3 regions of the Bradyrhizobium huanghuaihaiense genome follow, and region 2 is predicted to be linked to each of the others. Evidence: riboswitches for the same ligand, from Rfam matches in the RefSeq annotation. Region 2 holds a riboswitch; each other region holds the start of a gene.

Region 1 (4,754 bases), 1.7 Mb from region 2:
ACCCGTGGAGAGTGGATGTCGTACACGCCCGGCCCGATCTGATTTCGATAATCGTAGTTCCTGAACGCGTCGAGTAGTTCCATTTTCGAGCGCGATGTCTCGATCGAGATGACATCCGCGTCCATTGCAGCGATCGCACCGATGATGTCGTTGAACTCCGAGTAGCACATATGTGTATGAATTTGCGTTTGATCGGCGACGCCCGATGAACAGATGCGGAAGCAATCGACGGCCCAGTCGAGATAAGCCGCCCACTCCGATCGACGCAACGGCAATCCTTCGCGGACTGCCGCTTCGTCGATCTGGATCATGGTCGCACCAGCATTCTCGAGATCGCGGACTTCGTCTCGGATCGCGAGCGCAATCTGGCGGCAGACCTCGCTTCTGGGAATATCATCGCGAACAAAGGACCAGTTCAAGATCGTCACAGGCCCGGTCAACATCGCTTTCATCGGTTTCCTGGTTAGTGATTGCGCATAGCGCCACCAGTCCACGGTGATAGGCTTCGGTCGCGCTACATCGCCAAACAGGATCGGTGGCCTGACGCAGCGCGAGCCGTAGGACTGCACCCATCCGCTCCTGGTAAATGCGAAGCCGGCGAGTTGCTCGCCGAAGTACTGCACCATGTCATTGCGCTCGAACTCGCCGTGCACGAGGACGTCAAGACCGATGTCCTCCTGCCAACGTACGGCGCGCGCAGTCTCCTCCTTGAGGAACCTGTCGTATTGCTCGTCGCTTATCGTACCTCGCGCATGCGCCGCACGGGCATTCCGGATCTCTGTGGTCTGCGGAAACGATCCTATCGTCGTGGTAGGAAAAGCCGGTAGTCCGAAACGATTGCTTTGGATCTCGGCACGACGGGCAAATGGGCTCGCGCGGCGACGCATGGTCTGGTCGATCGCTCTCATCCGGACAGCGACATTGGCATCCCGGATTTTCGGCGAAGTCCGGCGAACAGTCGCGGCACATTCCGACTCGGCAAGAGCTAGCGCAACATTCCGGTCGCCTGCGAGTGCCCGCGCCAGGATCGCAAGCTCCCGCATCTTCTGGACCGAGAAAGCAAGCCAGCTCTTCACGTCGGAAGCGAGCCGAGTCTCGAGTTCAACATCGACCGGCACATGAAGCAGCGAGCAGGATGGGGCGATCTGTACACGATCCTTGCCGAGCTTCGCAATCGCTGGTTCGAGCCGCTGGTGCAGCGACAACAAATTCGACCGCCATACGTTCCGACCGTCGATGACACCGAGCGACATGACGAGATCATTTCGGCCGCCAGCGATAATCTGGTTCAACAACTGTGGCGCTCGAACAAGATCGAGGTGCAATCCGGCAACTGGCAGGCCCAAGGCAGTGTTCAGATTGTCGCCGAGGTCGCCGAAATAGCTGGCAACCATGATCTTGATGGCCGGCCCCTCCTTGGCGAGCCGGTTATAGGCATGTCGCAAAGATTTTCGCGCCCCCTCATCCAGATCAAGAACTAGGCAGGGCTCGTCGAACTGAACCCAATTTGCCCCACGTTTGGCCAATTCCTGCATAACCTCGATATAGGCCGGTATCAGTTCATCCAGCAATGAGAGTGGCTGGAATGTGGAATCGGTACTCTTGCCGAGCTTTAGGAATGTGACCGGCCCGATCAGGACAGGGCGGGTCTGAAAGCCAAGGGCCTTGGCCTCCTCATACTCCTCGATCGGCTTGCGGGAGCATAGCTTGAAAGTCTGTCCCCTGTGAAACTTGGGGACCAGGTAGTGGTAGTTGGTGTCGAACCACTTGGTCATCTCCTGCACGGGTGCGCCAAATCCGCGCGGTCCGTGACCGCAACTCGCTTCTTGGTCGTCGCATTGTGAACCGCGGGCCATGGCGAAGTACGTCTTGAGCGAAACGGATTCGGCTTTCGAGGCGTAGATCTGCGGGATGGCGCCAACCATGAAACTTGTGTCGAGCACCTGATCATACAGCGAGAAATCGTTCGATGGAATGACCGTGACGCCGATAGATTTCTGACGAGCCCAGTTCGCGGCACGCAGGCCAGCTGCGTCCTCGAGCAGCTGCTGTTCGCTGCTTTTTCCGGCCCAGTAGCTTTCTAGAGCGAGTTTGAGCTCGCGCCTTGGACCGATGCGTGGCGTTCCGAGCGTGGCAACAGGAAGGGAGAGAAGAGACATAGCGTTAACCCCATGTTGGGGGCAAAGGCCATGGCGGACGCAGGCAGAGGAAGTCGCGCGGTGCGACGGCTGCTTGGCGCACCACCGGACACCCCGCCCGTGGACGAATATATTGTCGGGGCAGGTCTCCTGGCTCGCGGGTCATCGGTGCTGTCCGGCCTTCCCGAAGCCGCGCAGGCTTCAGTGACATCGTTGGACAGCGGCTCGCCGCTCACAGTTGCGGGGGCAGCGCCGGCATTTTCACCGGCTTCCCTCTTAGCTCCGGATCAAATGGAAACCGGAGAACCTCGACGACTTGGATTATCGGCAAGAGGAGTCTTCCGTCAACCTCTCAGATTATGTCTCAAGCAGATGCTGCGACATCTGCGACGCGAACGACCGTGCATCTCTATCGTTGAGATGATGCAGAAGTGCACTCCAAATCAGCGATATCGGAATGGCGATCACAGCTGTCTGCCGGCCGCACGCCAGATCGGAAGGAACAAATGCGGCTTCCGCGGTCGGGACCGCTGCCTCGAGCAGAATGAAGTTGTTGCGCGTCCGGGCTTACCAGCGGTTCTTGGAGCACGTTCGCCACCAGCCACCTTCTCGACCAACAGGATCCGTAGGCCCAACACACCTGTGAAGCCAGCAACATATCCGGCCAGCACGTTGGTTTGCGGCGCCGGCCAGATTCCAAATGCTCGACGGTGAAGATCGGCTTCGCGTCGTTCGTCATCGAGTACAAAGCGCACCTGACTGAGGCTGTTCTCGACTTCCGGAGTCGCCGCACGTCGCGAAAGGAGCGCAAAAGACACCATGGCGCCACATGTGCCCAAGGCATGACAGAGATCGAAAGCCCACATTCCGGCAACGATAAGCGAACCACACCGTTCAGTGATGGCAAACGTGCTGCCACTTCTCATCAGGAACTTGGCACCGAGGCGCTCCGCTGAGCCGTCGAATATCCGATCCGCGACGGGGATGCATAAGCCCGGGTGGATAGGTTGAATGGAAACATCGAGACGTGCGCCAGTCGGAAAGTCGACAAAGAGGACACAAAACCGTTGCGAATTGACGTCTGTTACCTGGCACGAAGAATGCACGTCCTCGCTATGCCCAGTCCTCCTGCTGGGCATGTCCAGCACAGCAAATTGAGGCTGTCGGTGGCAGTGAAGTTAGCGGCGCGTGACATAGAGGGGAGCGCCTGCTCGCACGGGAAACCGGCGGTCGCCCCGTCGCGTCGCCGCTAACTTCTTGCGCTCGCGCATAACAGTTTGAAGGTTGCCCGCTCTGGAATGACGTGTGGATGAGACCAGATAGGCCGACGGTTATGAAGAAAATGTCTGGAAGACGCGCGCTATGGCTTTGCCTCGCTCGATTCCTGATCTGCCTGGCCGGGCTGGCTGCGACGAGCAACAGTGTTCGCGCCAACGACAGCCCCCTTATTGAAAGAGTTAAGTCAACGTGGCGAGCGCAAGACGGTGAGACAATAGAAGAAGTTATCTCCAACGTCTCGAAGGTGGCACAGTTCGTCCCTCGAATGTGGGGCGTCGCTGAACTTGACCAAAATGACCATGTTTTCCTCTCGTGGACCAGGCACCGGGATGATAAATCAGACGAACAGTACGTTATCACCTGGAAGATCGCGCTCGACGGGACGATTGAACTTGCGTCGACCTATGCAAAGCCCATGGAATTGGGCTGGCGCGCCTTCGCGCTCTCCTTGATCGCCCGTGAAGTCTCGGATGGCGAAAAAGACGCAAATCTTGGCTTTCTGCGTGACACGACCAACTTCAATTTTGTGACGACCAAGCAAGGCCGGCTCGGCGATCTTCTGCGGCAGGGCCGCTGCACTATCGTTGACCCTGTTGGAGTGGACTACTTGCCGAAGCAGAATGACAAGCCGACCGAGAAAGGTGATCTGTGGCGCGTTTTGCTTGTGGTGAACTGTAATATCCCAGGGCCGCGTTATTTTACACACAACGGGGTCATCACTTTCGAGAAGAGCGAAGGACAAGATTGGGAGCCGCAATCCTCCTTTGCCAAGCGTATCGCGGGCTTTCCTCCTGGCTCCTGGTTCGCTCGCATGGAGCCAAAGGAACGGGAAGAGTAGAGGGGGAGCGAAAGGCCTCGGTTAATGATCGCGCAGAGCAAGATCGCGCCGCAGCTCCTGTAGGGCCGAACGTCTCAGAGCAACGGCAAGACATATCAGCTCTAAACTCTCGGGTGTTTACGCCTTGAACAGTCGCGAGCCTTTCCCGCGGCCTTCAGCCAGCATCGAAAAAATGGGAGCACGATTACCTCCGCCCCTTTCTGCGAGGAGTCGAGCTCAGCGGCGCGTGCCAGCTTGCGAGAAGTGGCTTGGTCAGCGCACCCCACGCAGTGAGAGGACACCGTCTGCGAGGGAACCAGCTCTCCATGCCATTCTTCACGGGACCGGGCCTGCAGATGCCTCGGGCCCAAGCCCGATCCGGCGCGCGAACCGCCCATCGCGCGACTGACTGGCCCCCGCAAGAGCGTAAGCATTCCAAGGCCGAGACGGCAGGCGGGATCGAGTGCTGCGACGAAACCGGTTAATAGGGTAATGGGGCGGTGTTAGCGGCCGCCGGCATA
Region 2 (4,754 bases):
TGATGCCGAGCAGGCTCGCGGCGATCGCCGCGGAGGTCGTGGTGTTGCCGATGCCCATCTCGCCGAAGATCAGGAGGTCGGGCCGGCTGGCCTCGGCACGCGCCACCGCGCGCTGGCCGGCTTCGAAGGCGAAGGCCAATTCCGCGGGCGTGAGCGCAGCCTCGACGCTGAAATCGCGAGTGCCATTGCGCGGCTTGTCGGTGATGATATCAGGCATCGCCTCCTGCGCCAGCGTGCCGGCGTCGACGACTTCCAGGTTTGAGCCCAGCTCGCGCGCCAGCACCGAGATCGCGGCGCCACCGGAGGCAAAATTCGCCATCATCGCGATGGTGACTCCTTGCGGATAGGCCGACACGCCCTGCGCGACGATGCCGTGATCGCCGGCGAAGATGATGATGGGCACCCGCCCGGCACGCGGTTGCTCCGTCGCTTGCAGGCCGGCAAGCTCGATTGCGAGCTGCTCGAGCCGGCCGAGTGCGCCGGTCGGTTTTGTCAGTTGCGCCTGACGCGCGATCGCCGCGTCGCGATGGGCGGCGGAGATCTCGGGGCATTCCTGGGTGACCCAGTCGGGGAGCATGCTGCCTCGCTTACGGCCTGCGCTTGAGAATGTAGCTGTCCATGATCCAGCCATGCCGCTCGCGTGCCTCCTGCCGCAGGGCGACGATGCGCGGGCCGACCTCAGTGAGCGCGCCGGACATGATGATCTGGTCGGGCATGCCGAGATAGGCGCCCCACCAGATATGCAGGCCTGCCGGATCGAGCGAATGGAATGCGGTGCCGCCGTCGAGCATCACGACCACCGTGTCGACGCCCTGCGGCCAGCCGCCCTCGCGCAAGCGACGGCCAGTCGTGACGAGAAAAGGCTCGCCGATGTCGTTGAGCGGCAGCGCATGCGCCGCGCACAGCGCCTGGATCGAGGTGATGCCGGGCACGACTTCTATCATCGGCAAGGGATTGAGCCGCCGTGCAATGCGCAGCGAAGAATCGTAGAGCGAGGGATCGCCCCAGATCAGCAGCGCGACCTTGCCTTCGTCGCCAAGATGGCTCGCGATGGTCTGCGACCATGCGGCGGCGACGGCATCGTGCCAATCGTCCACACCCCTGCGGTAGTCGGCCTCGGTGGCGTCGCGCACCGGCAGGTCGAACTCGGCGATGCGTGTCTTGTCGTTGGTCAGCACGTCCGTGCAGATCGTGCGCCTGAGATCGGCGAGATCGGACTTGGCGCTTCCCTTGCGCGGAATCAGGACGAGATCGGCCGCGTTGATGGCGCGGGTCGCGGCGCGCGTGAGCTGCTCGGGATCGCCGCAACCGATGCCTATCAGGGAGAGCGTGAGCATCGGGCGTACGGGGCGGCCATGACGGCCGCCCCTTGTCTCTTAAGCCGCGTTGTGCAGGCGCGGAGTGACGAGGCCGGGTGCGGTGACACCGCGCAACGACTTCGCCAGCGCCAGCACAGCGAGATCGGCCAGCGGCTCGATCACGATGACGAGCGCGTAGGAGGCCGCGAAGGTCGCGATGTTGGCGAGGTTGCTCATGGCGAAGCCGGAGCCGTAGAGCGCCCAGAACGCCACCCAGGCGATCACGCCGGCCTGATAGGTGGTCGAGAGCGCCAGCGCCTGGCGATACCTGAGGTCGACATAGGCGGTGTTGCGCGAAATGATCCGCGTGGCGATCGCCTGGATCGCGAACAGCGGCACCAGCAGCGTGGTGACGTTCATGCCGTATTGCGGCAGGTCTGCCGGCTCGAAGAGCACGCCTTGAAGCAGCAGGCCCAATGCGAGGCCGAAAGCTGCGGGCGCAGCGCCAAACAGCAGGAACAGGGTCGAGCCGAGAATGAAGTGCACCTCGGACACGCCGACCGGGAAGTGCGGCAGGATCTCGAAGAAAGTGAAGACGAGGCCGGTGGTCGCCAGCGTTCGCGCCGCGAACGACGTGATGCCCTGCTCGCGCACGGTCTCGGCCGCGAGCTTCAAGGCAACGCCGCCTGCGGCGATGCCGGTTGCGTAACTCAACACGAGCTTGGCGCCCGTCACGACGCCGGGTTCGATATGCATGGCTCAGTTCCTTCCTGCCGTCACACCCGACGGCCTTGGCCTCAAAACATGCACGGCCGGTCTCCTGGCTCGCGGTTCACTGGGTTCTCCGGCCTTCCCGGACCTCGCGGCCCAGTGGCTGATCGGAGCCCCTCACCGCTTACAGTCGCGGGGGCGGCTGGGGTTTTGGGCGCCGCAACTGGGTCCGCCCATCCCCATTCCCGATTATGCTCCGGCGCTTTGCGCCGCGTCGAGCACCATGCCTCTCCTGTGTGCCCCTTTCGCATTGCGGGCGTCAAGGGGCGAACGGCGGCAGTGGCGGTCATGACGGATATTCCCCTGCCAGCGCGCCGAACAGGATCACGGCGGCCGTCGAAGCCGCCCCGCCCCGTGCAAGCTGCTCGGCAAGCTCGGCAATCGTGGTGCGGACCAGCCGTTCGTCAGGTCGGCCGAGGGATTCGGCGAACAGCGCCGGGGTGGATGGGGCGAGGCCATGCGCGATCAATTTTGCGGCAAGCGCTGGAAAGGTCCGCCGGCCCATATAGACCACGGTGGTCGCTTCAGGGTCGGCCAGCGCCGCCCAGTTCAGGTTGGGCGGCAGCTCGCCGGTGACATCGGCCCCGGTGACGAACTGCACCCGGCGCGAGGTGTGGCGTCGGGTCAGCGGGATTCCTGCCTGCGCTGCGGCGACGCAGGCCGAGGTCACGCCGGGAACGATCTCGTAGCCGATGCCGGCCTCGCGCAGCGTCTCGATCTCCTCCTCGAGTCGACCGAAAATACCGGCATCGCCGGACTTCAGCCGCACCACGCGTGCGCCGGTTGCGGCGTAGTCGACCAAGAGGCGATTGACGTGGTGCTGCTTGGTCGAGGGGCGCCCCGCCCGCTTCCCCACCGCAACGAGATTGGCCCCGGGCCGGGCGAGATCGAGGATCGCGCCGGACGCAAGGTCGTCATAGAGCACGACGTCGGCCTCGCGCAGCCGCGTGGCGCCCTTCACTGTGAGGAGCTCGGGATCGCCGGGACCGGCGGAGACGAAGGAAACAAAACCGCTCACCGGTCCTCCGCGATCAGATGGAAGAATGTGCCGGTGGCACGGCCGCGCTGCGAGCCGGTCTCGGCGATGACCGCGCCCGTTGCATCATGCACGACCGCCAGTGGCGTATCGGGCTGGGCAAGGATGGTCGAATAGTGGAACTCATGGCCGCGCAGGCGCGCGCCCGCCTGATGCCCCGGCATCGGCGCCGCCAGCGCGGCGAGACGATAGCCCAGATGCATGCGGCGCTTGGCAAAGCTGGTCTCCAGGCCGAGCAGGCCCGCCATCTCATGACGGACACCGTCGGCATCGGTGAGGCCTGCGCCCAGCACCATATAGCCTCCGCACTCGCCGTGCACCGGCCGCGTCTCGGCGAACGCGCGCAAGCCGCTGCGGAAGCGTGTATTGGCTGCGATCTTTCCGGCATGAAGCTCGGGATAGCCGCCCGGAAGCCAGCAGACGTCGGCGTTCGCGTCGGGCACTTCATCGGCAAGCGGCGAGAATGTCGTGATCTCGGCGCCGGCCGCACGCCAGGCTTCCAGCATATGCGGATAGACGAAGGAGAACGCGGCGTCGCGTGCCAGCGCAATGCGCTGCCCGGGCGGCGTCACGTTCAACCCATTCGTTGCAGGTTGCGGCGACCAGCTGGCAGCGAAGCGCAGCACCGCATCGAGATCGACATGTTCGGCGACGAAGCGCGCGGCCTCATCGATCAGCTTGCCGATCTCCGCCTGCTCCTCCGCCTGCACCAGGCCGAGATGCCGCTTCGGCAGGCTGATCTCGGCGTGACGCGGCAACGCGCCGAACACGGCGATGCCGGCATCGTTCAGCGCGCGCCGTACGAGGTCTTCGTGGCGCGGGCTGGCAACGCGATTGAGCACGACGCCGGCAAGGCGCACGCCCGGGCGATAGTCGCGAAGGCCCGCGGCGATCGCCGCCGCGGTCTGCGCCTGCCCCGAGGGATCGATCACCAGCACCACCGGCCAGCCCAGCATCTCCGCGATGTCGGCCGAAGCACCGGTGCCGGACACGCCGCGCGTGGCGACGCCGTCGAACAGGCCCATCGAGCCTTCGGCGAGGACAATGTCGGCGTCCGCGCCGCGGCTGACGAGATGCGCGATCGTCGCGCGGTCCATCGCCCAGCTGTCGACATTGACGGAGGCGCGTCCCGTGGCGGCCGCGTGGAACGCGGGATCGATATAATCCGGCCCGCTCTTGAAGCACTGCACCTTGAGACCATGATTGCGCCAGGCGCGCGCGAGCGCCAGCGTCAGCGTGGTCTTGCCGACGCCGGAGGCAGGTGCGGAGATGACGAGCCCTGCCGGCATCAGGAGGCCTCCGGAAAGCGCGGTTCGGCGCCCACGGGGCGATAGCGGCGGTCGTAATCGGCGGCGTAGAGGCGGCTCTCGTCGAAATCCGCCGCACCCAGCGTCCTGCCGACCAGGATCAGCGCGGTGCGCTCCATCTCGACACCCACGGCAGAATCGAGTGTTGCCAACGTTGCGCGCACGATGCGCTGATCCGGCCAGCTCGCACGCCAGACGATCGCAACCGGGCAATCCGCGCCGTAATGCGGCGTGAGCTCGGTGACGACCTGGTCGAGCAGATGGATCGAGAGATGGATCGCAAGCACCGCGCCGGTCGCGGCGAACGCGGCGAGCTTCTCGCCTTCAGGCATCGCGCTGGCG
Region 3 (4,754 bases), 4.7 Mb from region 2:
TTTGCGCGCAGGAAGGCAGTATTGGCATCGATTCGCCAACCGTAGTCGAGCAGGAAGCCGACCGATGCTTCGACACCGCGCGATGATTGCTGGCCGACCTGGACGGTCAGCGAGGGAATGTTGGGATCGCGTGCGAGCAGGTTGTTCTTCACGATCTCGTAGCCGGCCAGAGTCCATTCTCCGCGGCCGTTCCAGAACGATTGCTTGACGCCGACCTCGATCTGCTTGCCGGTGGCGAGATCGAAATTCTTGTTTGCGGACGACAGCGAGATAATCCCTCCGACCGGATCGACCGCGGTGGAATATTGGCCATAGAAAGCGAGATCCTTGACGGGCGTATAGACCGCACCCGCGCGCCAGGTCGTCGAGGAGAACGACTTTTCGAAGCTGTTGGCAGGTGTGACATAGTCGGTGCGCGTGACTGTGGGCTCATCCTGACGGATGCCGGCGATCAGGGATAGTTGCTCGGTGACCGACAACCTGTTCTCGGCGAATAGCGCGTATTGATTGGTTACGCTGCCAAAGCCGGGAACCGTGGGGTTCGGACTGCTGAATATGCCTGGAACGAAGTTGACCGGATTGACGGACGACGAGCCGCCGTAGGGGGAATTGTTGGTGTGGGTAAAATTGATGCTGTTGACGTCGAAGCCTGCGACGAACTCATTGGCCATGCCGAAGACATGCCCGCGGAATTTCGCATCCATGCGATTGCCGACCTGCTGCTGATCGTGAAAAATCTCGATATAGCTGCTTCGGTTGATCAGGCCGGTGGCGAGGTTATAGGCGTAGCTTTCCACGTCCTTCCAGTGTCGCTGGGAGTTCAAATAGTAAAGCGTGTTTTGAACCGAGATTCCATCGGCGATCTGCCATTCGGTCCTCACCTGGTTCCAGCTATCCTGGTAGCGGATGTGGCTGTCGCTGACGTTGTAATTTTTGAAGCGTAGCGATTCATCGAGCCTGCCGTTGATCAGCGGCGTGCCGAAATAGCGCGACGGGTTGCGGTCACCGTAGTCCGTCGACAGCGTCCAGGTGACGTCTTCGTTCTGCTTGATCTGGACTACGGCATGAAGCGCGACGTTCGAGGTGTTGTCGCGATCGACCCAGCCGTCGGACATATTGCCTGTTGCGGTGATCCGGTAGGCGACGTCCTTGTTGATCGGACCGCCGCTGTCCACCGCAATTCGCCGCGTCATGTTGCTGTCCAGCGACACCTCGGCCTGATTGCGGGGGACCCACAATGGTAGTTTCGAAACCACGTTGATGGCGCCGCCGACCGCGCCCGCGCCGTACAACACCGACGCAGGGCCGCGCAGCACCTCGATGCGCTCCGTTGACCAGGTGTCGTACGGAAACGTCACCGTCCCGGCACCGATATAGAGTTGGGTGCCGTCGTACAGCGTCATGACGGACCCGAGGCCCGTGAAGCCGCGGGTATTGAACGAGACGCCGCCATTGCCCGGTGCCGGGCTTGCCGTGAAGCCCGTGGCGTTTTGCGTCACAGCGTCGAGGATGTTCTGCTGGCCGCGTTCGGAGATGGTTTCAGCGGAGATCACCTCCACGCTGGCCGGCGTCTGCAGCCGCGTCAGTCCGAGGCGGCTGCCGGCCGTGCTGGTGCCGGTGAGATTGAGCGTCGGTGCGGCGAAGGCAGGGCCTGTCGAGGCGGTAGGCGGTGCGCCGGTGTTGGCAGCCACGTTGCGTTGCTGGAGCGAACGCGCGGAGCGCGTGGCTGCGCTGCGTCGGGGGCTGCGGGAGCTCGGCCTTGCCGACTGTTGCACGACCACGGGGTCGAGCGTCTCGGTTGGTCTTTCGGCTTGTGCCCAGCCATCGGTCGACAAAACCAGGCAGGAGAATGCAGCTGAAGTTAGAAATGCGCGGCGGAGCCGCGGCGCGAAGATCGTACGGGAGGTCATCAATAGACTCGCGGTAACGTGGCACGTCACCGCGAACGCAGTTTGGCCGCTGTCTCAAGAAGACGGCAGTCCAACACCCACCAGGACACCCCGCCCAATGTGCTCGCGTGTGACCACGACTGACGGCAGGTCTCCTGGCTCGCGGGTCGTTGCCTGTCGCCGCCTTCCCAGGCCCGCAGGCCCAGTGGCGTTTGGCGAAGGCTCACCGCTTACAGTTGCGGGGGCAGCCACGGAGTTGGGGGAATCCCCGCACCGTATTCCCTATTGATCTCCCGAAGGAGAACCGTCGCGGCCACCCTAGTTTTTTTTGCGAAGAGCTGTCAACTAGCTGTCCCGAGGCGGATCAGCATGTCGCACCGTTACCGGCCGACGTGCGGATCGCCCACCGGGCGTCGGGCAAAACAGCTCCAATTGGCATCAACCCCTCTTCACAAAAATATTCCACTTTACCGAAATTCGGATTTGTCGTATGTGTCGCGCATCCCAGCCCACCAAAGGGGCGGTCGTACGTCGTTTCGAGCGCGGGCTGGGATTGCGGTGGACGCGGGCGGCGTTAAAGGCGGACCTTGCGCGTGCAGGGCGAGATGAACCTCGTGAGCATGGTGCGGGCCGCAAAGACGGACGGCGCTCAAGTCCCGTGACGCCTCTGGCGAAGCGGGAGTGTCCGCGTACGGCGAAACCGTGTGGTCCTGGTCGTCGTAGCTACGGTCAAGCCCTGGCGAAGGCGTCATCGCGTCAACCGGCGCGGTGCCGCGACTTTCGCGGAGGCGAGGGAGGCCAGAAGGAACTCGGCTCCCGGGAGAGCGCGGCATAGGCCGTCAGACCATCGCGCAGGGAAGGCCTGGTTTCGGCTGCCCTGTGTCTCCCCTGTGCATTGCGCGTGCATTCGTTCAGCGCAGGGGTCTTATGGGTGCCAGCTGGCGCCCGGTCTTCCCTGCGCCCTTTCTCAAGAGAGGGTGTGAAGCGAAGCACAGCTCGGGCCAAATAAGCCGCGAGGATGCGGGCGTATGCGGATTGGCGAATTGACGCAGCGGCGTTGTTGCGCTCCGGTCCCGATACACGCCCTGCGTTCATGGGCCTCACTTGCAAGCATGCAGCATCGGCATCAGTGGTGGTGGTCGTTCTCCCCAGAATCTGCACTATGCGCGCCGACGTGCCTCCGGAGCTGCTGCCGGGCCTTTGGAGGTTTTTGCAATGGCTTTTCGGAGTGACGAGATGAGCGGTTTGGTGATCAGCGGCGGCCGGGTGGTGGATCCCGCGAGCGGGATGGATGCCATCGGCGATGTGGCGGTGGCGGACGGCAAGATCGCGGCTGTCGGCACGGGTCTCGGCGGCGCCGAGCGGGTGGTCGACGCCACCGGCCTCGTGGTCGCGCCCGGCTTCATCGATCTCCATGCCCATGGCCAGTCGATCCCGGCCGACCGCATGCAGGCTTTTGACGGCGTCACGACGACGCTTGATCTCGAAGCCGGCGTGCTGCCGGTCGGGTCCTGGTATGAGCGCCAGGCGCGGAAGGGGCGCGTGCTGAACTATGGCGCCGCCACCAACTGGGCCTTCGCCCGTATCGGCGCGATGACGGGCTCCAATGCCGAGAGTTCGCTGGAGGCGTTCGGCAATGCCATGCGCGATCGCCGCTGGATGGACAATGTCGCAACCGATGCGGAAGTCGCCGGCATCCTCGAGCGCCTCGCGCGCGGCCTCAACGAAGGCGGCATCGGCATCGGCATCTTGAACGCTTATGCCCCGGGCGCGGGCGTGCAGGAGCTGACCGCGGTGTGCCAGCTCGCCGCGAAGCAGGACGTACTGACCTTTACCCACGTCGCCTTCATGTCGCGCATCGACCCCGAGAGCGCGGTGGAAGCCTATATCCGCCTGATCGGCTATGCCGGCGCCACCGGCGCGCACATGCACATCTGCCATTTCAACTCGTCGAGCAAGACCGACATCGAGCGCTGCCGCGTGCTGGTCGAGAAGGCGCAGGCGCAGGGCCTCCCCATTACGGTCGAGGCCTATCCTTACGGCACCGGCTCGACCGTGCTCGCCGCCGCCTTCTTCAGCGATCCCCAATTCGTCGAGCGCAACGGCACCGGCTACGATTCCGTGCAGCGCGTGACCGACGGCTACCGCTTCCACGACCGCGAGGAGCTGCTCAAGGCACAGGCCGAGGAGCCGTCCTCGCTGGTGCTCTGGCACATCCTCGACACCGAGCACAATGCGCATCACCGCGACCTGCTCGACATGTCGGTGCTCTATCCCGGCGGCGCCATCGCCTCCGACGCGATGCCGTGGACGACGTCGGACGGCAAGACCTACACCGGCGATGCCTGGCCGCTGCCCGACGACGCCACCTCGCATCCGCGCTCGGCCGGCTGCTTCACCAAATTCATTCGCGAATGGGTGCGCGAGCGCAAAGCGGTGTCGCTGCTGGAAGGCGTACGCAAATGCGCGCTGATCCCGGCGGAGATCCTGTCGCAGAGCACGCCTGCGATGCGCGCCAAGGGCCGGCTCACCAAGGACGCGGATGCCGACATCGTCGTGTTCGATTACGAAAAACTCTCGGACCGCGCGACCTTCACGGCGATGAACCGCCCGTCGGAAGGCGTGCGCCATCTCATCGTCAGCGGTCAGCCGCTGATCAGCGACGGCATTCTGGACGTGAACGCGCGGCCGGGAAAACCCGTGCGCCGCCCCGTTGTCGAGGGCTGACCCATGCCGGTCCCCGTTCTCCTGGTGACGGGTTTTCTCGGGGCCGGCAAGACCACGGTCGTGAACCATCTGCTCGCGCATGCGGATGGGCGACGGATCGCTGCCGTCGTCAACGATTTCGGCGCCATCAACATCGAT

The links. Region 2 has a riboswitch for cobalamin ahead of N2603_RS29450 (energy-coupling factor ABC transporter permease). Riboswitches for the same ligand answer to the same signal wherever they lie in the genome.
Region 1: it holds a riboswitch for cobalamin, as region 2 does, so the genes downstream of both, metE (5-methyltetrahydropteroyltriglutamate--homocysteine S-methyltransferase) here and N2603_RS29450 (energy-coupling factor ABC transporter permease) in region 2, are expected to answer to the same signal.
Region 3: it holds a riboswitch for cobalamin, as region 2 does, so the genes downstream of both, N2603_RS07125 (TonB-dependent receptor) here and N2603_RS29450 (energy-coupling factor ABC transporter permease) in region 2, are expected to answer to the same signal.

What each region holds. Positions count from the first base shown of each region.
Region 1 is NZ_CP104172.1:7,921,456-7,926,209, forward strand. It holds gene metE (5-methyltetrahydropteroyltriglutamate--homocysteine S-methyltransferase) at 1-2,159, opposite strand, end outside; cobalamin riboswitch at 2,262-2,464, opposite strand; gene N2603_RS37385 (nodulate formation efficiency C protein) at 3,472-4,254, shown strand.
Region 2 is NZ_CP104172.1:6,212,621-6,217,374, forward strand. It holds gene cobT (nicotinate-nucleotide--dimethylbenzimidazole phosphoribosyltransferase) at 1-577, opposite strand, end outside; gene cobF (precorrin-6A synthase (deacetylating)) at 588-1,337, opposite strand; gene N2603_RS29450 (energy-coupling factor ABC transporter permease) at 1,377-2,054, opposite strand; cobalamin riboswitch at 2,092-2,310, opposite strand; gene cobA (uroporphyrinogen-III C-methyltransferase) at 2,356-3,087, opposite strand; gene N2603_RS29460 (cobyrinic acid a,c-diamide synthase CobB) at 3,084-4,394, opposite strand; gene cobM (precorrin-4 C(11)-methyltransferase) at 4,394-4,754, opposite strand, start outside.
Region 3 is NZ_CP104172.1:1,498,243-1,502,996, forward strand. It holds gene N2603_RS07125 (TonB-dependent receptor) at 1-1,910, opposite strand, end outside; cobalamin riboswitch at 2,018-2,213, opposite strand; gene N2603_RS07130 (amidohydrolase family protein) at 3,126-4,616, shown strand; gene N2603_RS07135 (CobW family GTP-binding protein) at 4,620-4,754, shown strand, end outside.